DNA from 2 places in the Paraburkholderia nemoris genome. Region 1 is predicted to be linked to the other one. Evidence: riboswitches for the same ligand, from Rfam matches in the RefSeq annotation. Region 1 holds a riboswitch; the other holds the start of a gene.
What was found. A riboswitch is a leader RNA that binds a small molecule or an ion and turns the genes downstream of it on or off. The one in region 1 is predicted to bind cobalamin.
Positions count from the first base shown of each region.

Region 1 (14,650 bases):
GTAGCGCAGATGCCGTTGCAGCACCGTGTCCCAGCCTTGCTCACGCAGAAAAGCCAAATCGCCCGGCACGTTTTTCGAGCCCGGCAGGATGATCAGATCGGCCGGCGGAGGCGGCGTGCCGCTTCGCACGTAATGAAAATCGACCTGCGGATGCGCGCGCAGTGCGTCGAAATCCGTGTGATTGCTGATGTGCGGCAACACCGGCACGACTACCCGCAACATCCGGTTCGGATCGTCGCTTTGGCCGCTGTGCGCCGCGCGCAACTCGGGCGGCAGCATGTCTTCGGCGTCGAGCGTCAGACCGTGCAGATACGGCACCACGCCGAGCACCGGTTTGCCGGTTTTTGCTTCGAGCCAGTCGAGCCCGGGCTTGAGCAAACTGACGTCCCCGCGGAAGCGATTGATGATGAAGCCGCGCACACGCGCCTGCTCGCTGTCCGACAGACACGCAAGCGTACCGGTCAGATGCGCGAACACCCCGCCCCGGTCGATGTCGGCCACCAGCACGACCGGGCAATCAACCGCTTCAGCAAAACCCATGTTGGCGATATCACGGTCGCGCAGATTGATCTCGGCGGGACTGCCCGCGCCTTCGACAAAAATCGTGTCGTACGCCGCTTGCAGACGCGCATACGATTCCAGCACGGCCTCGAAGGCGACCGGCTTGTAGTCGTGATACGCGCGAGCATCGAGATTCATGCGCGCCTTGCCGTGGATGATCACTTGCGCGCCACGGTCGCTCGTCGGCTTGAGCAACACCGGATTCAGATCGGTGTGAGCAGCAATGCCGGCGGCCACCGCCTGCAAGGCCTGCGCGCGGCCGATCTCGCCGCCATCCACCGTCACCGCGCTATTGAGCGCCATGTTCTGCGGCTTGAACGGCGCGACCCGCACGCCGGCGCGGCGCGCCAGCCGGCACAACCCCGCGACGAGCGTGCTCTTACCGGCGTCGGACGTAGTGCCCTGAATCATCAGCGTGCCGCGCGGCACAGGTACGGCGTCATGCGGGTTCGAAATGGCGGTCACGGAATATCGGCTTGGGCGGTAAATAGGCAAATGCGAACAATGAATGCGGGCGATGAACGCGGCATTATCCCATCGTGCCTGCACGCGCTGCACGCCGGTACAATCACGCGATGATTTCCCGCGACCTCACCTTCGTTCTCGGCGGCGCCCGTTCGGGCAAGAGTGTGCACGCCGAACAACTGGCGAACGACAGCGCCCTCCCCGTCACGTACATCGCCACCGCGCGCGTAGCCGACGACGCCGAATTCAGCGCGCGGATCGCGCATCATCGCGAGCGGCGTCCGGCGCATTGGGCGCTGCACGAAGCAGACGTGGATCTCGCCGGCGCCGTCACGCAAATCGACGCGCCGGGTCACTGCATTCTGATCGACTGCCTGACGCTATGGCTCGCCAACCTGCTGTGCCCACCTGACGGCGACGGCTTGCCGGTCGATCACTATCACACGCACTTTGCCGCTTTCGAAGCAGCGCTCATGAACGCCAGAGGCAAGATCATCGTGGTCAGCAATGAAATCGGTTTGGGCGTGGTGCCACTCGGCGCGGAAACACGCCTCTATGTCGACGAACTCGGGCGGCTCAATCAGCGCATTGCCGCGTTGAGCACCCGGGTCACGATGATGGTCGCGGGCTTGCCGCTCGCCTTGAAGACAGCAGGAGGCGCGTAATGCTGTCGCTGCCTTTGATCGTTACGCTGGCAACGGCTGGGGTCGCCGTCGACCGCTGGCTCGGTGAGCCGCGCACCGCGCATCCGCTGGTCGGCTTCGGCAAATGGGCGATGCGCTTCGAAACGCACTACAACACCGGCCGGCGCTTGCGTCTCAAGGGACTACTCGCCTGGTCGCTGACGGTGATGCCGCCGGTACTGATCGCCTGGTGGCTCGTCGCCGTGCTGCCTTTTTTTGCGGCCTGCGCGGTGCATGTCGTGCTGCTGTGGTTCGCGCTCGGCGCGCGCAGCCTGCACGACCACATTGCGCCTATCGCCGAGGCCCTGACGCGGCGCGATCTGGCGCAAGCGCGCCTCTTGACCTCGCGCATCGTGTCGCGCGAAACCGCTCATGCCGACGAAGCTGCGCTGTCACGCGCCGCCGTCGAATCAGCGCTCGAAAATGGCAACGATGCGATCTTCGGCGCGCTGTTCTGGTTCGCGATAGCGGGCGGTCCGGGCGCGCTGGGGTTTCGTCTGGCCAACACGCTCGATGCCATGTGGGGCTACCGCACCCCGCGCTATCTGCGCTTCGGCTGGGCCGCCGCGCGTATCGACGATGTGCTCAACTGGATTCCCGCGCGCCTCACCGCCGCGAGCTACGCTTTGCTCGGTGACACGCGCACCGCGCTGCGTTGCTGGCGCGAACAGGCGCCGCGTTGGGACAGTCCGAATGCCGGGCCGGTCATGGCCTCAGGCGCCGGCAGTCTGAACGTGTTGATCGGCGGGCCCGCGGTGTATCACGGCGCACTTGAACATAGGCCGACGCTCGGTTTCGGACACGCTGCAAAGGCCAGTCACGTTACGGCGGCGTTGATGCTGGTCGAACGGACGGTCATTCTCTGGCTGGCGGTACTGATCGTGCTGGCGTTGCTGAGTGTGCCCTTTCATGGTTGATCGAATCGCGGGTCACAGGGCGGATTCCGGCATCACGTTCGATGCCGTGGTTCATGGTGGCAATCTGCACGAAGCGGCCGGGCGTTGCGGCATTCCTTACGCGCAATGGCTCGACCTGTCGACGGGTATCAATCCGCACGGCTATCCGGTGCCGCCGGTTCCCGCCGATGCCTGGCGCCGCCTGCCGGACGACGGTGACGGTTTTGCCGCCTGTGCCGCGCGTTACTATGGCGCGCCCGATGCAGCCCATGTGCTACCCGTCGCGGGAAGCCAGGCAGCGATTCGCGCACTGCCCTCACTGTTGCCACGCGCCCGGGTTGGCATCGCACCGCTCACCTACAGCGAATATGCGCCCGCATTCGTGCGGGCAGGACATGAGGTCGCGCCACTGGATGTGTCCTGGGACACTTTGCCTGATGCGCTGACTCACGTAGTCGTCGTGAATCCTAACAACCCGACCGCCGAACACCTCAGCGCCGGCAAGCTGCTGCACTGGCATGCGCAACTCACCGCACGCGGCGGCACGCTGCTGATCGACGAAGCCTTCGCCGATGCGATGCCTTCGGCGTCGCTCGCGGCAAGCACCGATCGCGACGGGTTGATCGTGTTGCGTTCACCGGGCAAATTCTTCGGGCTCGCGGGTGTGCGCGCAGGTTTCGTACTCGGTGCGCCGGCTTTGCTCGACATATTACGTCTTACGCTCGGGGCGTGGACGGTTAGCGGCCCCGCTCGTCACGCCGTCAAAGCCGCGTTTGAAGACGTGGCGTGGCAGCAGCAGATGCGTACGCTGCTCGAAGCCGAAAGCGCCCGCCTGGTAAGTCTGTTGCAGGCACACGGTTTCACCACGCACAGCACACCGCTCTTCGCATGGACCGCCGACGAGCGCGCCGCCGCTCTGCATGAAGCGTTAGCGCAACGCGGCGTGTGGACACGGCTCTTCACGGCAACCGGCAGTGTGCGTTTCGGGCTACCTGCCAGCGACACGGAATGGGCGCGCTTTGAAGAAAGTCTGCGCGAGGCCGTTCGATGATTCGACTCACGCGCTTCTTCATCGCCGCGGCACTTGGAGTGAGCACGCTGCACGCGCATGCCGCAATCACCGTCACCGACGACACGGGCGCAACCGTCACGCTGCCCACTCCCGCACAGCGCGTCATCAGTCTCGCGCCGCACGTCACCGAGCTGCTGTACGCCGCGGGCGGCGGCGCGAAACTGGTCGGCGCCGTGTCCTACAGCGACTACCCCCTTGAAGCGAAGCAACTGCCGCGTGTCGGCGACAACAAGGCACTCGACCTCGAGCGAATCGTCGCGCTGAAGCCCGATCTGATCGTCGTGTGGCGGCATGGCAATGCGCAGCGCCAACTCGATCGCCTTCGTGAGATGCATGTGCCGCTGTTCTTCAGCGAGCCGCATCATCTCGACGATGTTGCCGTGTCGCTATCGAAGCTCGGGCAATTGCTCGGCACCTCGCCGACTGCCGATGCCGCGGCGGCAGCCTACCGTCAGGACATCGCGCGACTGCGCACGCAGTATGCGAGCCGCCCGCCTGTCAGCGTGTTCTATCAGGTGTGGGATCAGCCGTTGATGACGCTCAACGGCGAACATATGGTCAGCGACGTGATCGCGCTATGCGGCGGCCGTAATGTGTTTGCGAAACTCGAGCCGCTGGTGCCAACCGTCTCGACCGAAGCGGTGCTCGTAGCGAATCCGGAAGCGATCGTCACCGCCGCACCCGGCGCGACCAAACCGGACACCGCCTTGCCGAAACTCGATACATGGCGCGCGTGGCCGAGCCTCAAAGCGGTGGCGAACAACAATCTTTTCGCCATCGACGGTGATCTGATCAACCGGCCGGCGCCGCGTATCGCGCAAGGGGCGAAGCAAATGTGCGAAGACCTGGAGCTTGCGCGCTCGCGGAGAAAGAACGGCGCGCAGTGATGCCGCTACGAAAGTCGTGACGCAGGAGGGCGTGCCGCGTTAACGCGAGACGGCGTCCGCCCGCTTGAACGGCCAGCGTTCGAATTCGGAAAGCCGCAGCCGATAGCGCGCAACATTACCCAGGTAGAGTTGATCGAGATCGGACTGAATCGCATCGACGAACGAAGATACCTCCGCCGCATCCACCTGATTCTGCGCGAGCGTTTCAATCTCGCTACGCGTACCGGCAAGGCCGCCGCGAATCACCTCCTGCACCACCTGTATCAACGCATTGCGATACTTGAGGCGAAACGCGTCCGGCTCACCGATTGATTGTCGAATCGCCAGATAACGCTGACAGGAGCGCTCGTACGCCCAGATGAAGACGTCGCGCAACAACTCGACGCGATTGCCCTCGTACACCCCGAGCGTACCGTCGACGTAGGCCTTTTCGGGAACGTCGATGAACGACAGCGGACACAGATTTTGCCGGATCAGCGGGATATTCGCGGTCAGACGCGAGACCCGTTTGTTGACGTCTTCGAACGGCTGCAGATAGGGCAGGTGCACCATGCTGAAGAAAGCCTGCTCGAAGGGATCGTCAATCTGGGCGGCCTTGTTCAACACCGCCTCGAAGCATTGCGCGATTTGCTGCGGTACCGCGAGCGGGAAAAATACGGTGCCGCTGATCTCCACTTCTCGCGCGCGCAAACGGCCACTGGCGAACGGGTCGGACATCAGGTTGTCAGAGAGAATCGCATGCAGGTTCAGCACGGTGAACCGATTGAAGCCCACTTCGTCCGCGCTCTCGACGATCATTTCGATCGCGGCCTTGTGATTCAGGATCATCTGCGTTTCCTGAGCGTCCTTGCCTTCCGCAATGTGCCCTTGCTCGATCAGCCGCACGGTGTCGAGCCGCGTGTAGGTATTGCCCTCGAGCCGCGACGACGCCCACGACAAATCGATCAGAAGCCGGCTCATGATGTCGCGTGCGTAGGTGCCGGCCGGCCGCACATCCGCCGACGTGCGGCCCCATTCATGCAGGCGTTCACGCTGCGCTTGCGATAGATACGCGTCCTGATTCGGACGATAGCGTTCGAGAAACGCACGGTTATAGCCGACCGGCCGGCGCTCGTGCAGCGGCCGGTTCACTTCCGCGCGCACCTCGAGACCCGCGCTCGATACGGGCACGTAGGCCTCGCCGGAAGTGCTTGCGCCAGCGATTACCTCGGCGGGGGAAACAGCCGCGCCAGGAGCCACAGCCTGCTTGTAGGACACTGCGCGGCCGGCACCTTCCGAGACGATCCGGCCCGCTTCGAGCAACACGTCGAGACGACGTTGCAGCGTACGGCGTTGCATGGGATGGCGGCGCCCGGCAAGTGCCGCGACAAGCGCACGAACGCCTCGCCCCTCGGCGCTTGCACCGATGAGTTGCTCGATCAGATCCAGTTCCTGCTTGATGCCACTGCTGTTCATGCGCGCCACCTCTTGCCAATGTGTCGCGATAAATCCTAATCGCGACACTTTTTCATGGCATTGTGGCACAATTCGAGCTAATCGTGACACTTTTCACGTCTAAAAGTGTCACGATTTTTGTTTTCGCGACAAATTTCCAGAAAAAGTGTCACGAATAAGGCTGGACTGACGCGATTCAGGGGACCGCAGGCACCAAGCCCCTTCCCTCACACATTCCACCTCACCAACGACCACTGCTGCGACTCATCATCCCTGCGCAGCCAGACAATCCCCGCCATCTCCAACGACCAGCGCAGGCAGTTTTCCACCGGCACGTCCAACACCAGCGAGGCGATCACCCGCATGACGCCGGCATGCGTGACCACGTACGCGGGCGACAACTCGCGCGTCAGCGCAAACGCGTCGAACCACGCTCGCACCCGTGCGACGAATTGCGCGACGCTCTCACCGCCATGCGCACGCGCGTGCTCGAAGTTCGCCGCCCAGGCGTCGAGCAGCTCGCGATCGATTGCGTCCCAACGCTGCTCCTCCCAATCGCCGAAATTCATTTCCTTCAGACGATCGTCGTGACTGAGCGCGCAACCGAAATCGTTCGCCATGACCGCGGCCAGTGTCGCGCAACGCGTCAACGGGCTCGACATCAGCACACGCGGCGGTGGTATCTGCAAGGTCGCCAGTTTCAGCGCGAGGGCACTCGCTGATACCTCGACGTCTTCGGCGAGCGCCACGTCGCTATGGCCGTAGCACACACCTGAATCGAGCGCGACGGCAGGATGACGGATCAGGACGATATCCATGCGAGCCCCACAAGGTAGATGCTCAGTTCAAAGATCTGTTGCGCAAAGCCGAGGCAATCGCCGGTGTAACCACCGATGCGTCTGACGAAATAGCGGCCCAATGCAAAGCGCAGTGCCACCAGTATGGCAAACGTCACGCAGGCGAAGCGCCAATTTGGCGAATCCAGCAAGTTCGGCCAGAGCAACAACGGCAGACCGAACACTGCGGCGCAGAGCAACGCGGGGCCGCTCAAGCGTTGCGCAACCGGTTTGGCTTTGCCTTCGGCGCGCACGTAGTCGAGTGTGGCCAGATAGCTGATGGCGAACACACGGCTCGCCGCATGCGCTGCAATCATCAGACTTGCGGCTCGCATCGGCGGCAACGCGGTAAGCGTTTGCCACTTCAGTGCTAGCGCAATCACGAGCGCGATGGCGCCGAAAGCGCCGATGCGCGAATCATGCATGATGCGCAACGCGTCCTCGCGCGTATAGGCGCCACCGAACGCATCGACGCAATCGGCCAGTCCGTCCTCGTGAAATGCGCCGGTGACGAGAAGCGACACCGCCATCGACAGAAGCACCGCCACGCCCGCGGGAAAGATATGCAACGCCGCGAGATAAACCAGCGCGCTCAATCCACCGACCAATAGCCCGACGAGCGGGAAATAACGCGCCGCCGCATTCAGATAGTGCGGCTCATAGCCGACCCAGCGCGGCACCGGCACGCGCGTGAAATAGCCGAGCGCCGTGAAGAAATAGCGGAGTTCAGCGAGCGGATTCATGAGTGAGCCGAATGCACGCTTCTGTATGACTGCGCGTCGTACAAGCGCGCTTTGTATAACGGCTCACGCATCGCGATTGGCGACACCGGCCGATTCGAAGCTGGCCATTTCGTTCACGAACGCTACCGCCGCTCGCAGCAACGGCACCGCGAGTACCGCGCCGGTACCTTCGCCGAGACGCATATCGAGCGAAAGCAAGGGCAACGCGCCGAAATGATCGAGCATGCGCCGATGCCCCGCCTCATTCGACGCATGCGCGAACACACAATACTCGCGCACGTTCGGTGCCAACGCATCGGCCACCAGCAACGCTGAGGTCGCGATGAAACCATCGACAAGGATCGTCATGCGCGCTTGCGCGGCAGCTAGGTATGCCCCCACCATCATGGCGATTTCGAAGCCGCCGAAAGTTGCGAGCACGTTGAGCGGATCGTTGGAAGCAGCGTGATGCGCGACTGCGGAGGCGAGTACGTTGCGCTTTTTTGCAAGCCCCGCGTTGTCGAGACCGGTTCCGCGCCCGACGCATTCGTCGATCGGCACGCCGCACAAGCGGCTCATCAGACACGCGGCCGACGACGTATTCGCAATGCCCATTTCGCCGAAGCCGATCACATTGGTACCGAGCGCCGCGTGATGCCGCACGCGAACCGCGCCCGCTTGCATCGCGGCAAGTGCCTGCTCGTGCGTCATGGCGGGTTCGTGCGCGAAGTTGCGCGTGCCGGCCGCAACCGGAATGTCGATGAGACCCTCCGTCGACGGCAGCGGCGTCGCAATGCCCGAATTGACCACTTCGAGCTCCACGCCGGAGACGCGGCTCAAGGCATTGATCGCCGCGCCGCCCGTGAGAAAGTTAGCGACCATTTGCGCGGTCACCGCTTGCGGATACGGACTCACGCCTTCCTGCGCGATACCGTGGTCACCGGCGAACACGATCATCGCGGGACGTTCGACCGTAGGGTGCGTCGTCCGCTGGATCAGCCCCATCTGACGCGCGAGCGTTTCCAGCCGCCCAAGACTGCCGGGCGGCTTGGTCTTGGTATCGATGATGTGTTGCAGTTCGGCACGCAGCGTTTGATCGAGCGGTTCGATTTCGGTCAATCCCGGCAAACCTGGCAAAGAAGTCATAGACGTTTCTAAAAGAGAGAGTGTTTTTATAAAGCGCTTAGCCTGCCGGCGTATCATGCGCCGCAGGCGATTCGTGACGCGAGCGCGGCGCGGGAATCAGCGCCTCATGCTCGCCGTCGCGAATCAGAATCAACGGATAGCCGAACGCACGGCTCGTCAGCGTGGGCGTCAGCACGTCGTGCACCGGTCCGGCATACGCGCCGCCGTTGCCGTCGAGCAGCAACGCGTGCGTCGCGAAGCGGCGCGCCAGGTTCAGGTCGTGGCACGAAAACATTACTGTACGCCGAGGTTCACGCGTCCAGGCGGTCAGCGCTTCGAGACAGTCGATCTGGTGGTGCAGATCCAGATGGGATAGCGGTTCGTCGAGCAGCAACAACGGCGCTTCCTGGCACAGCACGCCCGCAAGAGCAACGCGTTGACGTTCGCCGCCCGAAAGCGACAGAACGTCGCGCGCAGCGAATGCGGCGAGGCCCAAAACATTCAGCGCGGCATGCGCGGCCGCGCGATCGGCCTCGCCCTCCCAACCCCAGCCGGTCAAATGCGGAAAGCGGTTCAGCATCACGATGTCGAGCACACTCGCGCTGAAGGCGTCCGCAGCGCTTTGCGGCATCAGCGCGCGACGCTGCGCAAGCGGCAACGGCTGCCAGTCGGCGAGACGCACGCCGTCGAGTTCGACATGACCCGCCGACGGCTGCGCCAGACCGGCAAGCGTGGATAGCAAGGTCGTCTTGCCCGCGCCGTTAGGGCCCGCGATACACCAGATCTCGCCTGCGTAGAACGTATGCGTGAATGCGTCGAGCAAGGTGCGCATGCCCGCACGCAAGGTCAGGCGTTGCGCGCTAAGCGCCGAATGCGCAGCGTTGTGTGCGTTCATCATCGGCGCCTGCGCAACAGCATCCACAGAAACACCGGCACGCCGACGATCGATGTGATCACGCCGACCGGCAATTGCGCCGGTGGGATCACAGTACGCGCGATCAGGTCCGCGCCCATCACCGCGACACCGCCACCGAGTGCCGCTGCGGGCAGCAGCATGCGCTGATCGTTGCCGAAGGCGAGCCGCAACATGTGTGGCACGACGAGCCCGACAAAACCGATCGTGCCCGCCGTGGTCACCGCGGCGGCTGCCGCCAGCGACGCCACCAGATACACACGCAAGCGCAGCGGCACCACCGCAACGCCGAGCGCCTGCGCTGCAGCGTCGCCCCGCAGCAGCACATTCAGGCGCGGTGCAGCGGGTACGATCGCCACCAGCACGACGACGAGCGCGGCGAGCGCCGTCCATGGCATCGCGCCGCCGTTCAGATCGCCGGTCAGCCAGAACAGCATGCCGCGCAGCCGATTGTCCGGCGCAAGGTTGAGCAACAGGGTAATGACAGCGCCCCAGCCGGCCGCGATCACCGCACCAGTCAACAGCAAACGCGGCGACGTATCCTGCGGCTCGCCCCGCCACAACTCACGGCGTGCGAGGCCAAGCACCAGCAGGATCGACACGAAGGCGCCGGCGAATGCACTGGCGTCGACGATCCACCACGCACAACCGGCGATCATCGCGACCAGCGCGAACGTTGCCGCGCCACCCGACACACCTAATACGTAGGGTTCAGCCAACGGGTTGCGCAACAGCACTTGCAGCAGCGCACCGGCCAGCGCAAGCAAGGCGCCGCACGCGAAGCCGGCCAGCGCGCGCGGCAAACGCAGCGTGCGCACGATCTCGCCGGCAAGATCGCCGGACTCGACATGCGCCGCGTGCGACGGCAGCAACGCCGCCAACACGCGCGCCGGCGCGAGCGACACGCTGCCGAGCGCGAGCGACGCCATCAGCACAACCAGCGCGATTGCCGCGAGCACGAGCCAGATCGCGGCCGCGCGCTTTGCGCCCATCACGCGCAACGTGCTCGTGGGCATCGGGCTCGAGCTACGGTTCATCGGCGCGTTCTCATGCAAGCACGTTCGTCACTGCTGCTGCCAACCAACAGTGACATACGCACCGCGCCGCGGCGAGTTATACGAGTAGGCCGTTTCATAGTCCTTGTTCAACAGGTTCTGGATCTGCGCGGCGACGTACCACGCCTTCGTGATGTTGTAGCGCGCCGACAGATTCACCACGCCGTAGCCGCCCAGCGTGCCGCTGCTATCTTCACGGGCGCCGCTGACGATCCACTCGCCGCCAACACGCCACCCGGCAATGCTGCGATTCACCGCCAGCGACGCGAAGCGCCTTGCACGCCGCACGAGATCGGTATCGCTATCGAGGTCGACGGGATTTTGCAGCGTCACCGACGCACGCACATCTGTCTTGCCCACATGGCCGCTCCACGATCCCTCAAGCCCCTGCACCTTCGCACGGCCGACGTTCTCGGCCAAAAAGATGCCGGGCGTAACCTGCTCGTAGTCGATCAGATTCGAATAACGCGTCTGGAACGCGCTCAGACGCATCACGCCAAGCGCGTTCGACGCGTACTGCAACGCTGCTTCGATCGAATGGCTGCGCTCGGGCTGGATCGACGGATTGCCGCTGAGCGGATAGTACAGATCGTCGAAGCTCGGCGCGCGGAACGAATCCGAATAGCTTGCAGTCGCCTTCCAATGCTCGGTGATGTCGAAACCGTAGCCGAGATAGTAACTGTTCGCCCCGCCGAAATCGGAATACTGATCGCGCCGCACGTTGGCCTGAATCTGATTGCGCCCAAAGCGCCCTGTGTAGCCGACAAAGCCCGAATCGACATGCCGGTCGGGCGCAGCGAACGTATCCGAATCGAGGCTCTGATCCAGATGCTCATAGCCGACCTGCAGTTTCTGCTGCGCGGCGAGCGCGAAATCGTTCTGCCATGTGTACTGGCGATTGTCGGTATCGAAGCGGCCGTTGTAGATGCCGTTGGTATTCGCCACGCTGCGGTCGTCGCCTTCGGAAACGATGAAGTGCGTGGTCCACCAGTCGGTCAGCTTGCCGTTCGCGAACACCGACACCTGGCGCACTTTGCTGTAGAGGTTGTTCAGATCGATCGGCACGCCGTACGCGTTGTCGTAGCTGTTATTGCCGTTCGACTGGAAATAGGTGACGCCCGCGTCCCACTTGTCGCTGAACTTGTGACGCAGCGAAGCCGAGATACTTTCGTTCAGATAGCCGTTTGCGTTCGGATTCGCGTTGGGCGCCTGAGACGGATTGAGCGACGAGAAGCCGTCGTCTTTCGAACGCGCGAGCGAAATGCTGAAGGTGGTGTTGCCGTCTTTATCGAGCGCGCCGTTCACGCCGGCTTGCTGTGTCTGCGTGTGATAGCTGCCATAGCCCACCGAAAAATTGAAACGCGGCGGATGGTCGCCGCCGTCTTTGGTGAATACTTGCACCACGCCGCCAATTGCGCCGGAGCCGTAAAGCGCGGACACGTTGCCATTCACCACTTCGACGTGATCGATCTGATCGAGTGGAATCTGTGCGAGTTGCGGCGCACCCAGGCTCACGGAATCAACCCGCACGCCGTCGATCAGCAGAAGTGATTGCGTCGACGACGCACCGCGCAGAAACAGGCTCGTCGTGGAACCCGGGCCACCGGTGCGCGAGATTTGCGCACCGGGCGCGAGTTGCAGCAGGCCGGGCAAATCGGTCGCGGTCGTATCGGCAATGTCCTGCTGATCGAACAGCGTGGTCTGCGGGATCGCATCGGCGAGCGGTTGCGGCCCGCGCTCCGCGGTCACGACAACGGGCGACAACACCGCGGCTGACGAATCGCTCGCCCCCGCATCGGCAGAAGAAGATGAAGAAGAGGAGGAGGACGAGGACGCAGAAGAAGCGGCAGCTTGCGCATGCACGACGAGCGGCAGGCTCGCAAAGGCGAGCAACGCCGCGCGAGCGATAGGGGACAGCATGGGATGACATTCCTGTGGATAGCGTGCGCGGCCCGCTTCCCCGCGGGCCGATGCGTAACGAGGCGCCCGCGTTGTTTTACGTTTGCGCGGGAACGAGCCTCTCCCTCTGGCCGGTATCCGGGCTGGCGACACATCGATCCCGCCTTCCCACGCGTGACGCGCAGTGGCACACTCGCGTGTTCAGCTTCAAACACGCGATCAGGATCGACCTGCATGACGAATGCGGTCGCTTACCGTTGCGGGGGCAGCGCAGGTTGGCGCGTTCAGGCGAAGCGCGCGCCCTGCTTCCCGTTTAACTGCGCACACTGTCGAAAAGCGCGCGCGGGCACCAAAGTGCGGCCAGTTTAGGAGCGGCCCTCGGGTCCGTCAAGAATGGTTAATCCGCGCGCAAACTGTTCTGTTAAGTGCAGGTTATTGTCCGATGCATGAGTTGTTTTTCATCATATGGTCGATAAAAGCCGGCACAAAGCGATGTTGTTACGTCTCGAAACGAGACAATTGTCGGAACCTGCGACATTCCGCGCTAAAATGCGATGTCTTTAGAGGACGCAGCAGATGCTCACCGAACTCGAAACACTTTCACAGAATATCGGCAAGCTGATCACGATCAGCCAACGCCACAATGAAGCGCGTCTCGCGCTCGAAGATCAGCTCGCCCAAACGCGTGCGGAAGCCGAGGCCACGCGCACGGAACTCGCGCTGATGCGCGAGGAGCGCGATGCGCTGCAGGCGGAACGCGACGCGCTGTCGGCAAAGATCGACGACGCACAGGTGCGCCTCAATGCGATCCTCGAAAAATTGCCGCGGGCCCGCGCGCACAGCGAGCCTGATAATCAGCTCGACCTGCTCGAGGCCGCGCCGCATGAGGAAGAAGCGGAGAGCGACGTCACCCGCCATGGAGAAAATGCATGACCACCAAGCAGATCGAAGTATCGATTCTCGGCGTGCCCTATCGTCTCGCCTGCTCGCCGGAAACTGAAGGCGCGTTGCTTGAAGCGGTTGCTCGCGTCGACGCCGAGATGTCGAAGATCCGCAATAGCAGCAACGTGCGCGGCACGGATCGCATTGCCGTCATGGCCGCGCTGTCGCTGGCATCAGAACTGCTTAAGCTGCAAAGCAGCGTGCGGCACGGAGAAGCATTTCCCGCTGAAGAAATCCGGCGTACAATGCACCAAATGAACGAGCAACTGGGTACTGTGATTCAGCAGTACAGCATGTAAAGTATCTTGTAGCCGGTCCTGAGATCGGCTGCGGATTCAAACGAGGTGCATGAGCAAAGATTCATGCAAACGTCTTGAATTCAATCGGTTTGACTTCCCTGCCTGGTTCGCCAAGGTCATATATTCCTTGAACCAATGCCATGTGCACGGTTGTGGAAATTTGTAGCACGGGTGTGCGCGTCACTCTGTCTGATGTACCCGAAGTGCTGCTAACTGCGACCAATTCTGAACTCCCGGTTCAGGATGCCGGCCTAGCGGCTAAGGCGGGGACCTTATTCAAACGGCATCGGACTTCGGTTCGGTGCCGTTTTTCTTTGGGCCGCGATTTTTCTTGCTGTATCAAACCTTTAACGTTCAACTCGATTCATGCGCTACTGGCTAATGAAGTCCGAACCGGACGAAGCAAGCATCGACCATCTCGCAGAGGCGCCGCACCATACGTTGCCGTGGACCGGCGTGCGCAACTATCAGGCGCGCAACTTCATGCGCGACATGATGCAGGTCGGCGACGGTGTGCTCTTCTATCACTCGAGTTGCCCGGAGCCGGGCATTGCAGGGCTCGCGGAGGTATCGTCCACCGCGTATCCAGACCCCACTCAATTCGACAAGAAGAGCCCCTACTACGACCCGAAGTCGTCGCAGGAAACGCCGCGCTGGCTACTCGTCGATGTGGTGTTCAAGAAGAAGATCCCGTTGATTCCGCTTGCCGCGCTGCGCGAGCATGAGGAATTGAAGGACATGCGTGTGCTCGTCAAAGGCAACCGTCTTTCGATCACACCGGTGACCGAAGCTGAATGGCGCTTCATCACTAAACGTCTTGTTTAACGTTGCATACTCACATGCGGCCCGTTGCCGCTTGTG
Region 1 covers NZ_CAJNBO010000004.1:82,196-96,845, reverse strand. The annotation lists gene KHO33_RS07365 (cobyric acid synthase) at 1-972, opposite strand, end outside; gene cobU (bifunctional adenosylcobinamide kinase/adenosylcobinamide-phosphate guanylyltransferase) at 1,137-1,691, shown strand; gene cbiB (adenosylcobinamide-phosphate synthase CbiB) at 1,691-2,626, shown strand; gene cobD (threonine-phosphate decarboxylase CobD) at 2,619-3,656, shown strand; gene KHO33_RS07345 (cobalamin-binding protein) at 3,653-4,564, shown strand; gene KHO33_RS07340 (Fic family protein) at 4,604-6,019, opposite strand; gene cobC (alpha-ribazole phosphatase) at 6,226-6,816, opposite strand; gene KHO33_RS07330 (adenosylcobinamide-GDP ribazoletransferase) at 6,801-7,577, opposite strand; gene cobT (nicotinate-nucleotide--dimethylbenzimidazole phosphoribosyltransferase) at 7,641-8,702, opposite strand; gene KHO33_RS07320 (ABC transporter ATP-binding protein) at 8,740-9,579, opposite strand; gene KHO33_RS07315 (FecCD family ABC transporter permease) at 9,576-10,631, opposite strand; gene KHO33_RS07310 (TonB-dependent receptor domain-containing protein) at 10,659-12,569, opposite strand; cobalamin riboswitch at 12,661-12,917, opposite strand; gene KHO33_RS07305 (hypothetical protein) at 13,125-13,481, shown strand; gene KHO33_RS07300 (cell division protein ZapA) at 13,478-13,789, shown strand; RNA gene ssrS (6S RNA) at 13,882-14,063, shown strand; gene KHO33_RS07290 (EVE domain-containing protein) at 14,156-14,614, shown strand.

Region 2 (14,650 bases), on a different contig from region 1:
CGCAGCGCCGCTGGAAGAATGACACCCTTGTCACAAGCACGTGCAGGGGCACGAACCCAGATTCCAGATGCACCACTACCCGTAGCAGGCTACGGTGCCCACTTAGCATGAGCGGTTTGAGCCGCTTTCTTTGCTTATCTTTCTTTGCGGCGGCAAAGAAAGTAAGTGCCGCCCCGCACAGGGGCAACGCTAATAGACCACTAACAAATCAAGCAAAACCACCACCCCAAAACAAACAACCCCTAAAGCTCCCAGCCAGACCAGCCGTAAACAAGTAATCCCGCCACATATTTAGCCACCGACCATGGAAAACCAGACAGAAGCCCAAGCCGAAGCTCAAGCCACGGCCCCAACCCCGTCCCTGACTCTGGAAGCCGTACCGGTAGGCACCCCACTCGACTGGCCGATCGCAGACGCCACCGGCACACTCCTCTTCGCCGCCGGCACCATCCTGGCGACCACGGACGAGCGCCAATTCCTCTTCGCCAACTTCCACCCGCACCGCGGCGACCTGTTGGAAAAGGCCCCACAACCAGAACCCCAGGCCGATCAACCCACCACCGCCAGCCTCACACTAAAAGACATGCACCTGACAATAGGTGCATTAGTCGGCGTGCGTTCCCAACTCGGCAGCGGCGCCCCGATGCATCCATGCCGCATCATCGGCTTCGCGCCCAACCATGCGCTCTTTGTCACGCCGCCGCTGCAAGACGGCCGCATCCTCCCGCTACGCCTCGGTGAAAACATCGAGATCGTCGCCATAGCAAGCCATGCCGTGTTTCGTTTCGTCTGCACGGTCGAGTCCGTGTGCCGCGCCCCATTCGACTACGTGGTGCTATCGAAGCCCGGCGTGATCCGCCGCCTGCGCGAACGCAAGTCGATCCGCGTCCACGCGCACCTCCCGGTGCGCTTCGGCATCGGCGAAACCGGGGATTCATATGACGGTCTGGGCCTCGCCAAAAGCATCAGCGCACTTGGCATGTCGCTGGCCGCTTCGTGGACGCTGGGCGCAGTCGGCGAACGACTGCGCATCGCCTTCAACCTCAAATCGGCGGAGATGCAAACGGAGATCGAAACCACCGCAGTCATCCGCAACGTGCAGAAAGGCAGTGCGCCGGGCGAACCGTCGACCCACGGCCTCGAACTCGATCAGCTCGACGCCGCGCAGCAGATGGCGATGAAAGTCTTCGTATTCGACCGCCAGGACGATGTGCAGTACTGGTCCAACGGTTTGAAATAAGCGCGCGAAAAAGACGTGCTGCGGCACGTCGCGCGTGCCGCGCAGACTCAGGCGATCAGTTCGTCCGGCGTAAACAGCGCCGCGCCCCATGCGTCGGCAAGCGTCTGACAACGGCCCAGCCGTATTGCCGCTCGCTCGAAGTCGACGAATACCACCTCGTCCGCGTGGCGCGGACGCGCCGGCTGATCGCCGCTGCGACCGTCGGTCAGGATCCACAGCCAGCGCTGCTGCGCGGGCTTGAGTCGGGCGCTGAGCTCCAGCACCTGCCCAGCCTGACGCACACCAGACGCTAACGGCGTCCCACCGCCCCCGCCCACCGGCCTTAGCCACCGCTCGTTCCACCAGCGCGGCACAGCAGGACCGAAACGCAGATCCGCGCCAGCCCCGCCAAAACACACCAGCGCCGCCTCGGCGCGAGCGGCGCTTGCGCGATCGAACAGCGCGATCAGCAGACCCTTGGCGAGCGCGAGGCGTTGGCCGCCCAGCATGGAACCGGAGCAATCGAGCACGAAGCAATGCAGCACCCCGCCCCGCGGCGCCTCTCGTGCGAAACGCAGATGCTCGGCCCGCAGCGTGTCCTGACGCTTTGCGACGAGCGTCGGCAGCCATGCAATGCGCCTGCCCGGTGCGCCTTGCAAGTGGCTGCGCGGACCTGCGCCGGCACCTTGCCGCCATCGAAAACCGCTGCGCGAGTCAGCGGCGGCACCCTTCCGATGGCTCAGCGTTTTTTTGCGTTGAGCGGAATGACGCCTTTCACCTGCGCGACGCCCGCAGGCTGCGGTGGCAAGTAACCCCAATCGCCATCGACGGCGGCAGCGCCTGGCGTTGCATCCAGCGAAGATGACGAGGACGCGGCATCCGCGTCGGCAGCCTGCCGCGGCGCATCGCTCTCACGTGCGTCGCCACCTGCGCGCGTCTCGCGATCGTGGCGTCGATGCATCAGCACCGACTCAGCGACCCGTTCGACATGCTCCGTCGTCACCGCATCCGCCTGCTCCAGCGCCGCCAATGCCCGCGCCGCGCGCAGCATCACGAGATCGGCACGCAACCCATCGACCGCCGCGTCGATGCACAGCGCACTGACATGCGCATGCACGGCATCGTCGAAGTGGAGTTGCGGCAGCGCTTCACGCGCCGCGCGAATCCGCTGAACATACGTTTCCTGTTGCTGGGTATATCCCGCGCGAAAACCCTGCGGATCGAGATCGAACGCCAGACGTGCCTTGACGATCTGCTGACGCACCTGCGGCTCAAAACAGTTCTGAAGTCCGACCATCAAACCAAAGCGATCGATCAGCTGCGGCCGCAATTCGCCTTCTTCCGGATTCATCGTGCCGATCAGCACGAAGCTCGCATCGTGACTATGCGAGACGCCATCGCGTTCGACGGTATTCACGCCACTGGCAGCCGCATCGAGTAACGCATCGACAAGCGCGTCGGGCAACAGATTCACTTCATCGACATACAGCACGCCGCGATGCGCCTTCGCGAGCAAGCCTGGCGAAAAACGCACCGAGCCGTCGCGCAGCACGGTTTCGATATCGAGCGTGCCAATCAAGCGGTCTTCACTTGCGCCGAGCGGCAAATTCACCAATTGCCCTTCCGGCAACAATTCGGCGAGCGCGCGCGCCGCGGTCGACTTCGCCGTGCCGCGCGGCCCGCTCACCAACACACCGCCCAGACCCGGATCGATCGCAGCGAGCAGGAGCGCCTGCTGCAATGGCGTCTGGCCGATCAGCGCGGCAAAAGGAAAAGCGGACCGTTGGGTCGCAGCGTTCATGTTTGCATTCCTTCAATCTGCTGCTCGCTCGTGAGCAGATGCTGTTCGACTTGCGCGCGATAGTCGCCGGGTGCCTGCCACAAACCGCGCTGCATCGCTTCGAGCAGACGCTCGCAGATCGAATGCATGGCGTGCGGATTGTGCCGCTGCAAGAACTCGCGTGTGTCGGCGTCGTTCAGATAAGCATCGGTGACGAGCGCATATTGATGATCGGCGATCACCCGCGCGGTTGCATCGTAGCCGTAGAGGTAATCGACCGTCGCTGCGATTTCAGCGGCGCCCTTGTAGCCATGGCGTTTCACGCCATCGAGCCATTTCGGATTGACCACGCGCGAGCGGACCACTCGCGCGATCTCTTCATGCAGCGTGCGCACGCGCGGCGCGGCTGGATTGCTGTGATCGGCGTGATAGATCTGCGGTTGATTGCCCGCCAGATGGCGCACCGCCGCGACCATGCCACCCTGAAACTGGTAGTAATCGTTCGAATCGAGCAGGTCGTGCTCGCGGTTGTCCTGGTTCTGCAGCACGACGTCCATCGCGGCGAGGCGTGTGCCGAACGCCTGGCGTGCTTCTTCGCCGGCGCTTTTCTGCGTGTACGCGTAACCGCCCCACGCCTGATACGCATTCGCCAGATCGGCGTCGGTTTGCCATTGCTGCGAGTCGATCATGTCCTGCAGACCCGCACCATACGCGCCGGGACGCGCGCTGAACACGCGCCAGCCGGCGCGCTTGCGCGCCTCGGCGGCGTCCATGCCGCGCGCAATCAGCGCGTCGCGTTCGCGCAGCACGCGCGCGCGGATCGGGTTCAGGTCTTCGGGCTCGTCGAGTTCGGCCACGGCCTGCACGGCGGCGTCGAACAGATGCATCACGTTCGCGAAGGCATCGCGAAAAAAGCCGGATACGCGCAACGTGACGTCGATACGCGGCCGGTCGAAAGCCTCGATCGGCATGATTTCGAAGTCGGTCACGCGATGACTGCCTGGTGCCCACTTCGGCCTCACGCCGAGTAAAGCAAGCGCCTGGGCGATATCGTCACCACCGGTGCGCATGGTCGCGGTGCCCCATACCGAGAGGCCGATCGCGCTCGGATAGTCGCCCTTCTCCTGCAAGTGCCGCTCGATCAACTGCTGGGCGGATTTCAAACCGAGCGACCATGCCGCTTGCGTCGGCACGGCGCGCGTATCGACCGAATAGAAGTTGCGGCCGGTAGGCAGCACGTCAGGCCGTCCGCGCGACGGCGAGCCGCTCGGCCCCGGCGGCACGAAACGTCCCTCAAGGCCACGCTTCAGGTGCAGCATTTCCTGCGAACCGCAGGCGTCGAGCCGCGGTAATACGTCGTTGCGCAGACGTTCGATCACCCGTTCGGCTTGCGGCAAAGTTCCGCTTGCGGGCGCCGCATCGGGCGTTTCATCGCCGCACACTTCACGCAACATCTCAGCCGCCAGCAGTTCCAGACGCTCGCGTGTATCGCCAAAATGCCGCCAGGGCGCATCGCTCACCCGCTGCAATACATCAGGACGTGGGCCGTCCCACGCCGCAGCCCAATCCACCGACAACGGATCGAATAGATGATCCATCAGCAGATCGCGCGCCAACGCATCGATCAAACCGGCCTTGCCGCCCTGGCCATCGCCGACCGGAAAGCGTCCCAGCGCCAGCAACGTATCGCGCCGCTGCACACCTTCAGGCGACTGCCCGAACGTATGCAAGCCGTCGCGAATCTGCGCCTCCTTCAACTCGCACAGCCACGCATCGACGCGCGTCAGCAGCGCATCTTCATCGTCCTGACCGTTCGGCTCCGCGAGACTCAACTCGTCATGCAGCTTGTGCTCGACGATGGTCGCGAGAATCGTGCGCCTCAACAGTTTCGAACGGCGCGGGTCGACCATCAGTGCTTCATAGTATTCGTCGACCTGGCGCTCGAGGTCCTGCAACGGCCCGTAACTTTCCGCGCGCGTAAGCGGCGGCATCAGGTGATCGATGATAACGGCCTGCGCGCGACGTTTCGCCTGACTGCCCTCGCCCGGATCGTTGACGATGAACGGATACAGATGCGGCATCGGACCGAGAATCAGATCGGGCCAGCACGCATCGCTCAACGCGACGCTCTTGCCCGGCAGCCATTCGAGATTCCCGTGCTTGCCGACATGCACGACCGCGTCGATGCCAAACTGATGACGCAGCCAGAAATAGAAGGCCAGATAGGCGTGCGGCGGCACGAGTTCGGCGTCGTGATAGCTCGCGTAGTCGCCCTGCTCGCGCGAACGCGAAGGTTGAATGCCAACGAACACTTGCCCACAACGCCAGCCCGCGATCATGAAACGGCCGCGCCGCAACGTTGGATCCTGCTCGGGCGAGCCCCAACGCGCGTTCAGCGCATTGCGAGCTTCCGCCGGCAACGCGTTGAAGTACACAAGATAGTCGTCGAGCGCGAGGCTTTGCAACGCAGGCCGCAAATCGCGCACGACCGGATCGTTGGTCACGCCTTCTGTCAGCTTCTTCAACAGCGCGTCGCCGTCGGCGGGCAGCTCGGCGACGCGATATCCCTCATCGCGCAACATGGCAAGCAGGCCGACCACCGAGGCCGGCGTATCGAGCCCCACGCCATTGCCGATACGCCCTTCGCTCATCGGATAGTTGGCGAGGATCAGCGCGAGTTTCTTGTCCGCGTTATCGAGCGTGCGCAGACGGCACCAGCGGCGGCTCAATTCGGCCAGAAAGCCGACGCGTTCGAGGTCCGGTTGGTAGCGGACCACATCGACTTCGGTATGCGGGCAACGATAGGCGAGCCCCTTGAAACTGATCGCCCGCGTGATGATGCGGCCGTCCACTTCCGGCAGCGCGATATGCATGGCGATATCGCGCGAATTGAGACCCTGATTGTCCTTAACCCAATCTTCACGATTACCGCCGCTCAGGATCGCCTGCAGCACCGGCGCGTCGCCGGCGAGCGCAAGCGGCTCGGGGTCGTCGATAGCAGACGCGGCGAATGCGGTTGTATTCAGCACCAGCGCGACATCATGTTGCGCGCACAACTGCTGTACGACGTCGCGGCTCATCGCATCTTTGAGCGAGGTAATCGCGATCGGCAACGGATTCAGGCCTTGTGCTTCGAGTGCATCGATCAGGGCGTCGAACACCGCTGTGTTGGCCGCCTGCAAATGCGCCTTGTAGAACAGAATCGCAGCGACCGGCGCGTCATCAAGCCAGCGCGCCTGCCAGTCGGCAATGGTCGGCGTGTCGCGTTCGGGATGGTAAAGCGTCGCGGCAGGCAACGCGCGCGGCAGCGCAGGCTCGCGCCCCCAGCCAAGCGAGCGGTACGCGATAAACCGCAGGAACGCCTCGGCATTCTGCGGTCCGCCTTCACGCAGATAGCGCCATAGCTGATGGCACAGATCGGCGTCAGCGGTGCTGCGCGCGAGCAGATTCGGGTCTTCCTGCAGATCGCCGGAGAACATCGCGAGCGTCTGCTGCTTGCGCTCGGCGAGGGCGACCACCTGTTCGATGCCGTACGGCCAGTATGCCTCGCCGCCGAGATGATCGACCACCACGACACGCGCATGCTGCAACACGTCTTCGACATAGAAATCGACCGAAGCCGGTTGCCGCAAATACGTGACGTTCGCAAGCCGCACGCTCGGAAAGCCCTCGCCCAAGCGAGGAAACACGCTCGCGAGCAACGATAGCGTGGTATCCGCGGAGCTGAGCACCACGATATCGGCGGGCTGCTGATCGATCCGGATCACGCCCTGGGTATCGTCGACAAAACCGCCCGGCGTGGTGCGCAGCAGATGCATGACCGGTTACGCCTGCTGCGGCTGGGCGCTCGCCACGGTGCCCAACGCGGCGTCGAATGCCTGTTGCAGCGCGGCCTGGTCGAGGTCTTCGCCGATCAGCACAAAGCGGCTTTGTTGATCTGCGCCGGTTTCACCCGCTTGCCAGCGCCGGTCGAAGTAACTATCGAAACGACGGCCCACGCCCTGGATAACCAGACGCATCGCCGCGCCCGGCAGCGCCGCGAAACCTTTGACGCGATAAATCGTGTTGGTTTCGACGAGCCCTTGCAACGCGGCGATCACGGCTTCGCGCGACAAAACATTCGCGTGCACGACAACCGAATCGAACTCGTCGTGGTGATGATCAGCGTCTTCGGCCGAACCGTGATGGTCGTGGCGTAGATGGATTGTTTCTTCCGAGGCCGCTTCGAGGCCCAGCAGCGTATGCAGATCAAGTTGACCCATCTGTGCGCGCACGATCTTCACTTGCGGCGGAATTTCTTCGCGGATAACGGTTTCGACAGCAGCTTGACGCGCTTCGTCGAGCAGATCCGTTTTGTTCAGAATTACCAGATCGGCCGCCGACAATTGATCTTCGAACAATTCGTGCAGCGGCGATTCGTGATCGAGATTCGGATCGGCCTTGCGTTGCGCATCCACGGCGACCGGGTTGTCGGCGAACTGACCGCTCGCCGCAGCCGGGCCGTCGACCACGGTGACAACCGCGTCGACGGTAAAGCTATTCTTGATCTGCGGCCAGTTGAACGCCTGCACGAGCGGCTTCGGCAAGGCGAGACCGGACGTCTCGATCAGCACGTGATCGATCTGCTCACGGCGCTCCACGAGCTTTTCCATCACCGGGAAAAACTCTTCCTGCACGGTGCAGCACAGGCAGCCGTTCGCGAGTTCATACAGTTGCCCTTCGGTCTCGACGCCGTTTTCATCGCAGCCGATGCCGCAACCCTTGAGGATTTCCCCGTCGATGCCGAGTTCGCCGAACTCGTTGACGATCACCGCGATGCGCTTGCCGCCCGCATGCTGAAGAATGTGCCGCAGCAGCGTGGTCTTGCCGCTGCCGAGAAAGCCCGTGACGATGGTGACGGGGATCTTGCGCATTTGAGTTTGCATCGTGAGGTCCATCCGTAGGAGTTGCTCGTGCACGCCGAGGCATCGTGTATAGGCCGGGCAAACGGGGCACATACCCCAAACCACGACATTAACAAAACACGGGGACGAACAACGGCGTTGCCGAGGCAACCGAAAACTGGAAACGAGAATGAGGTCATGAACGCGCCACCGCATCCCCGCGATGGTCGTTCTTCGTAGTCTGGCCGGTATCCGGGCTGGCGAAAGCGCCGCTTCCCCTTCCCGGACGAGTGGTTTCTCGCCCAGTGGTTATATGCCGACGCGGCCTTGCGCGTGGACATCGAAGCCGGCTCCGCGGCGCTCAGGAACGCACCGCTTTTCGCTTACCGTTGCGGGGGCAGCACAGGTTGACCCGGTCCATTGCAGGTGGGCACCCTGTTTCCCGTTTAACTGCATGCGCACGAGCGCGCACACGAGCACCAAAGTGCGTGCGAGTTTAGGCCGAGCGCCCCGTGCCGTCAAGGAAACGCGGGCTTCGGCAAGGCCTTTCCACAGTGCCGGCGCGGCCTGCCATGTGCTATCGTATGCGCGCGTTTGGTGCCCGCATATGCGTTCGCATGTGCAGTTAAACGGGAAACAGGCCGCGCTCGCTGCGCTCAACCTGTGCTGTCCCCGCAACGGTAAGCGACCTGCGGTGCTTTCGCATCGCGCATGCGTTTTTGATGCCACTGTCCGACGAATCCGGACGGGAAGGCAAAACGCATGAGGCCGCCAGCCCGGATACCGGCCAGACGCGGAGGCAGCGAACGTCACGCTGCCGGCCGCCGGAATCCGCGAGGGACGGATGTGAAGGCGCTGAAGCACGACGTGGCGCGGCCGTTGGCGTTTTCCTGTGGGAAGCGCGGCGAGCGGCGTTTCTCGTTGCGCGTAATCTGTAGCACCGCATGACCTCAATTTCTGCCGCCTCCGGCATCTTCGCGCCTCGTCCGCTCTCGTTTGTCACGACATGGCACGCGCCATGCACGCCGCGATGAGCCGCGCCTGGCTGATCGGCGCCGGCCCCGGCGACGTCGAACTGATGACGCTCAAGGCGACACGCGCGTTGGCACAGGCCGACGTGGTGCTGGTCGACGATCTGGTGAATCCTGAAGTACTGCAGTTCGCGCGCGCCGACGCGCTGGTCGTGTATGTCGGCAAACGTGGCGGGCATCCGTCGACGCCGCAGGCCGGCATCGTCGCGCAAATGCTCGAGCATCTGCAGGCGGGACGCAGCGTCGCCCGTTTGAAAGGCGGTGATCCGTTCGTGTTCGGTCGTGGCGGCGAAGAACAAGAGGCGCTGCATGCCGCGGGCATCAGCGTGGACGTGATCAATGGCATCACCGCCGGGATTGCGGCGCCCGCGGCAATCGGCATTCCTGTGACGCATCGCGATCACGCGCAAGGCGTGGTGTTCGTCACCGGACACGGCGCCGGCAGCGGCGAGCCGGACTGGGCCGCGCTCGTCGCTACGCGAATGACGCTGGTGATTTACATGGGCATGCGGCGACTGAACGAAATCGTCGACGCATTGCTCGCGGCCGGGATGAGCGCCGATACGCCGTGCGCAGCGATCGAATCGGCCACGCGCCCCGAGCAACGGCATGCGCTCTCGCGGCTCGGGGAGTTCGCGGATACAGTCTCGCGCGCTGGACTCGGCTCGCCGGCGATCGTGGTGATCGGTGGCGTGGCGTCGCTGGCTTTGGCGCGGGATGCGGTGAATGTCGGCAGCGAACCTTACGGACGCGCAATGAAAACGCTAACCGTCGGCATCGGTTGTCGTTTGCACAGCTCCGCCGAGGAAATCGAAACGGCTGTCCGTGCCACGCTCGGCTCGCATTCATTCGACGAAATCAGCATGATCGCCTCGGTTGACGTCAAAGCCCACGAAACCGGTCTGCTCGAATTTTGCGCAAGTCATGCGCTGCCGCTGAAACTGTTCAGCCGCGAGCAGATTGCGGCGATCTCCGTGGAGGATCCGTCGGCGGCCACGCGTGAGCATCTCGGCGTAGATGGCGTCTGCGAGCCGTGTGCGTTGCTCGCTGCGGCAGCCGAATCTGATGCGGCCCGCGCGCCTGACGCAGCCCATGCGCCAATTGGCTCAATGACCCCAGTTGCCTCGTTTGCAGCCGATACCGCCAACGCACGGCTACTCGTGCGCAAAACCGTACACGCCGGCGTCACGGTCGCAATCGCATCGACCACCGCTCGCCCCGCCCGCGACCACACAAACACCGACACTCAAGAACAGGACCGTCCATGAAAACCGATCCCGAATCGCATCAACGCATGACCGAACGCCGGCGCGAGGGCCACGAGAAAAAGCAGGCCAGCGCCACCGTCGAAAAAGGTCTGCTGATCGTCAATACCGGCACCGGCAAAGGCAAAACCACCGCCGCCTTCGGCATGGCCGTGCGCGTGCTCGGGCACGGCATGCGCCTTGGCGTCGTGCAATTCATTAAGGGCGCGCTGCATACGTCGGAACGCGACTTCCTCGGCGCGATCGCCAATTGCGACTTCGTCACGATGGGCGACGGCTACACCTGGAACACGCAGAATCGCGACGCCGACATCGCCACTGCGCGCAAAGGGTGGAACGAAGCACGCCGCATGATCGAAAGCGGCGACTATCAGATGGTGATCCTCGACGAACTGAACACCGTGCTGAAGTACGAATACCTGCCGCTCGACGAAGTATTGTCGGTGCTGAACGCGCGCGCGGAAATGCTGCACGTGGTGGTGACCGGCCGTCACGCGCCGGACGCGCTGATCGAAGCCGCCGACCTCGTCACCGAAATGCGCATCGTCAAGCATCCGTATCGCGAGCAAGGCGTGAAAGCTCAGCGCGGCGTGGAGTTCTGAGCGATGTCCGCGTGTCCCGCCCTGTTCATTAGCGCGCCCGCGTCGGGCCAAGGCAAGACCACGATTACCGCGGGTCTGGCGCGCTACCATCGGCGGCTGGGGCGACGCGTGCGCGTATTCAAAACGGGCCCCGACTTTCTCGACCCGATGATCCTCGCGCGTGCCAGCGGCGCGCCGGTGCTGTCGCTCGATCTGTGGATGGTGGGCAAGTCGGCCTGTCGCAATCTGCTCGCGCATGCGGCGGCCGAAGCGGATCTGATCCTGATCGAAGGCGTGATGGGTCTGTTCGACGGCACACCGAGCAGCGCCGATCTGGCAACTACTTTCGGCGTGCCGGTACTCGCGGTGATTTCAGCGAAAGCGATGGCGCAGACCTTCGGCGCAGTCGCCTTCGGCCTCGCGCAATTCAGGCGGGAGGTCCCGTTTTACGGCGTGCTCGCCAATCGCGTCGGCTCGCCAAGGCACGCGCAAATGCTCGAAGAGACTTTGCCGCCGGACCTGCGCTGGTGCGGGCATATCAGCGGCAACGACGAAATCGAACTGCCCGATCGCCATCTCGGCCTGCACCAGGCGGCGGAGATCGACGATCTGGACACACGTCTGGATCGCGCCGCCGATGCGCTCGCGCAAACCGCGCTGGCCGAGTTGCCCCCGCCGGTCGAATTCGGCGCGCCCATCGAAGAAGCACCGCCGCGTCTTCTGGAAGGCAAGCGCATCGCCATTGCGCGCGATGCCGCGTTCTCGTTCATCTATCCAGCCAACGTCACGTTACTGGAGACGCTCGGCGCGCACATCGACTATTTCTCACCGCTCGCCGATGAAGCGTTGCCGGAGCACGCCGACGCCCTGTACCTGCCAGGCGGCTATCCCGAACTACATGCTGAATTGCTCGCCGGCAATCTGCACAGCGCCGCAACGATCCGCACGCATGCTGCCGCAGGCAAACCGGTCGTTGCCGAATGCGGCGGCATGCTCTACCTGCTCGAACAGCTGACCGACACGAGCGGCACCACCACGCCGATGCTCGCCCTGCTGCCCGGCCATGCAACAATGCAAACGCGCTTCACCGCGCTCGGCATGCAACAGATCGACGGCCTGCACGGTTCAATGACCGGCCACACGTTTCACTACTCAAAGCTGACAACACCGCTCACGCCGCTGCGTTCAGCCACCCGGCCAAATAGCGATGCCCCCGGCGAGGCCGTGTTCCGCGCCGGCTCGATCGTGGCAACCTATATGCATGCTTACTGGCCCTCCAACCCGGCCTTCACGGCCGCCCTGTTCCATGGCGAAGCCTTTTAACGATTCCGAACGCGAAGCCGTCTACCGCGCGATTTACGAGCGGCGCGACATGCGCCATTTCGTGCCCGACCCGATTGAGCCTGCCGTGCTGCAACGCCTGCTCGATGCAGCGCATCACGCACCGAGCGTCGGCTTCATGCAGCCGTGGCGCATCGCGCGCATTACCGACCCGGCTTTGCGCACCGCGCTGCACGCAACCGTCGAAAGCGAACGCATCGCCACCGCCGACGCACTCGGCAAGCGTCGCGAAGAGTTCATGAAGCTGAAGGTGGAGGGCATGCTGGAATGCGGCGAACTGCTGGTGATGGCGCTGATGGACGGCCGCGAGCGTCACATCTTCGGACGCCGCACCTTGCCGGAGATGGACCTGGCTTCCGTGGCGTGCGCGATCCAGAACATGTGGCTGGCCGCGCGCGCGGAAGGTCTGGGAATGGGCTGGGTGTCGCTATTCGACGTCGACACGGTGCGTACGCTGCTGCATATGCCCGAGGGCGCACGGCCGGTGGCGATTCTGTGTCTCGGCCACGTCGATCAGTTCTACAGCGAGCCGATGCTGGAAACCGAACGCTGGGCGAGCCGCATGCCGCTTGCCGAGTGCGTATTCGAAAATCGCTGGCCGGAAGACGACAAAGCGCCGGAGTAATGCGGGCGCAGACGTCTGACCGCTAAGGCTGAAGAGGTTTGACCGAAACCACAGCCGGCACGCCGCCCGCCTGATCGGCCCGCAGTTTCACGCGCCAGTCCGGCGGCGCATCGAACGGAAATTTTGCCAGCGCGCTTTTCACGAGAAGCGGCATCGCATGCAATGGGTCGGGATCTCGATCGCTGCTGGCCGCACTCACCTTGTAGACTTCCTGTCCGCTCGACTGCTCGAAAAACCGCAGCGTCAGCGCGTGCTGATAAGCGCGTCCGCCGAATAGCGCGAACGGGGGTTCGGGCGAGCGTTCGCACACACCTGGCGCGCAGTCCTTCGAGCCCACGCCGATCGCGGCCGGCCGCGTGTCATACGCAATCGACAGTAAATAGTGTGCAGACCTGGCCGCCGAATCGGTGAAGCCGTTCTTCGCCAGCTCATCGCGCAGCATGGTTTCAAATTGCGGATGATCCGCGCTGGAATCCTGCGACGGCATGCGCGCAATCGTATAGGTGCGCTCGCCCTTCAGCACGGCCGAAGGATTCGCCGTGTGCACGTCGGCGTTCAAACCCGCGCATCCGGTCAGACTCGCCGCGGCGAGCGCGGCACAGATCAATATCGCTTTCACCGGCTTCTCGCTTCGATAAGATGAGTGTTCATAGTCATAAGCGTGGCGTTGTGGACACGTCGGCTTGCGCTTCGTCGAGTGCCGGCAGGGAAATCGTAAATGCAGTCCCCTTGCCCGGCGCGCTGACCACCTCGACGTCGCCGCCATGGCGCGTCACGACGGTCTTGACGAATGCCATGCCCAATCCGGCACCGCCCACTTCCGGCCGCTCCGTCTCGTGAAAGCGCCGGAAGCGCTCGAACAGGCCCGCCTGCTGCTCCTCGGGAATCCCATAGCCTTCGTCGCGAATCGTGCACGATACACGTTTTGCCGCAGCAGGCGCGGCCGTCTGCGCCTGGTCGCGTGAGGCGCTGAGACCGCCGAGGCTCGTCAGGCTGCATGTGATTCGCGTATCCGGTGGGCTGTACTTGACCGCATTGTTCAGGATGTTGACGAGCGCACGCGTCATCAGCGAGCGGTCGGCGCAGATCCAGTGGCCGTCGTCGGCATCGGTTCCGTCCGCCGTATCGGTTTGCAATGTGATGCGCTTGGCGTGCGCTTGCGGCCAGACTTCGTCGCTGGCGTCGATCAATAGCTCGGTCATGCTCACCGGTTCGAGCACATAGGTTTGCGATTCGGCGCGCGCGAGTTGCACGAAATCGTCGGCGAGCGTCAGCGCACGTTGCGCATAGCGCTCGATGCGCTCCAGCAGGCCACGCGCGAGCACCGGCTCGCTGCGTGCCCGCTCGATTTCCACCAGCGCGAGAATCGAAGCCTGTGGCGAGCGCATATCGTGCGACAGCAGCCGCAACGCGTCTTCCCGTTGACGCTCGGCCGCGTGCAAGGCCGATACGTCGACGAGGCCCGCGATCCAGCCCGTCGTCTCACCTTGCTCGTTCGTGCAATTCGCATAGCGCAGCAGATGGTCGCGCTCATGGGCGTCGCGCACCTCGACGCCTTGCGCCATCAGCTCGGCGAACTCGCTGCGCGCGGGATCGAGCAGCGCCGGCCACTGGGCATGAGCGAGGAGATTGTTTTCGGCGTCCGACGCTGCGCCACTGTCGATGGTCTTGACCAGCGTCAGGCCGCCCAACACCGCCCGCATCGGCCGGCCTTCCGGCAGCGGCGCGCCAAGACGCGCGAAATGCGCCTTGGCGGCATGGTTCGCAATCAGCACGATGCCTTCCACGTCGCTCACCAGGATCGGCTCGGGCATGCTGTCGAGGCTGTCCCATACGAAGCGCTTCATGTCCTGCACGCGCTGCGCCGCCTGCGCCATCAGCGCCATGTGCTGCTCCAGTACGTCGCCGCCGAACTCGCGGCGGCG
Region 2 covers NZ_CAJNBO010000013.1:344-14,993, forward strand. The annotation lists gene KHO33_RS20695 (flagellar brake protein) at 305-1,240, shown strand; gene KHO33_RS20700 (vWA domain-containing protein) at 1,288-1,878, opposite strand; gene KHO33_RS20705 (ATP-binding protein) at 1,959-3,020, opposite strand; gene cobN (cobaltochelatase subunit CobN) at 3,017-6,817, opposite strand; gene cobW (cobalamin biosynthesis protein CobW) at 6,824-7,924, opposite strand; cobalamin riboswitch at 8,109-8,381, opposite strand; cobalamin riboswitch at 8,461-8,688, shown strand; partial or broken gene cobA (uroporphyrinogen-III C-methyltransferase) at 8,913-9,635, shown strand; gene KHO33_RS42810 (cobalamin biosynthesis protein) at 9,669-10,181, shown strand; gene cobO (cob(I)yrinic acid a,c-diamide adenosyltransferase) at 10,178-10,780, shown strand; gene KHO33_RS20730 (cobyrinate a,c-diamide synthase) at 10,784-12,082, shown strand; gene bluB (5,6-dimethylbenzimidazole synthase) at 12,066-12,725, shown strand; gene KHO33_RS20740 (DUF4136 domain-containing protein) at 12,748-13,344, opposite strand; gene KHO33_RS20745 (CHASE2 domain-containing protein) at 13,379-14,650, opposite strand, start outside.
Region 2: linked by a shared signal. The riboswitch ahead of cobW (cobalamin biosynthesis protein CobW) and the one ahead of KHO33_RS07310 (TonB-dependent receptor domain-containing protein) in region 1 are both predicted to bind cobalamin.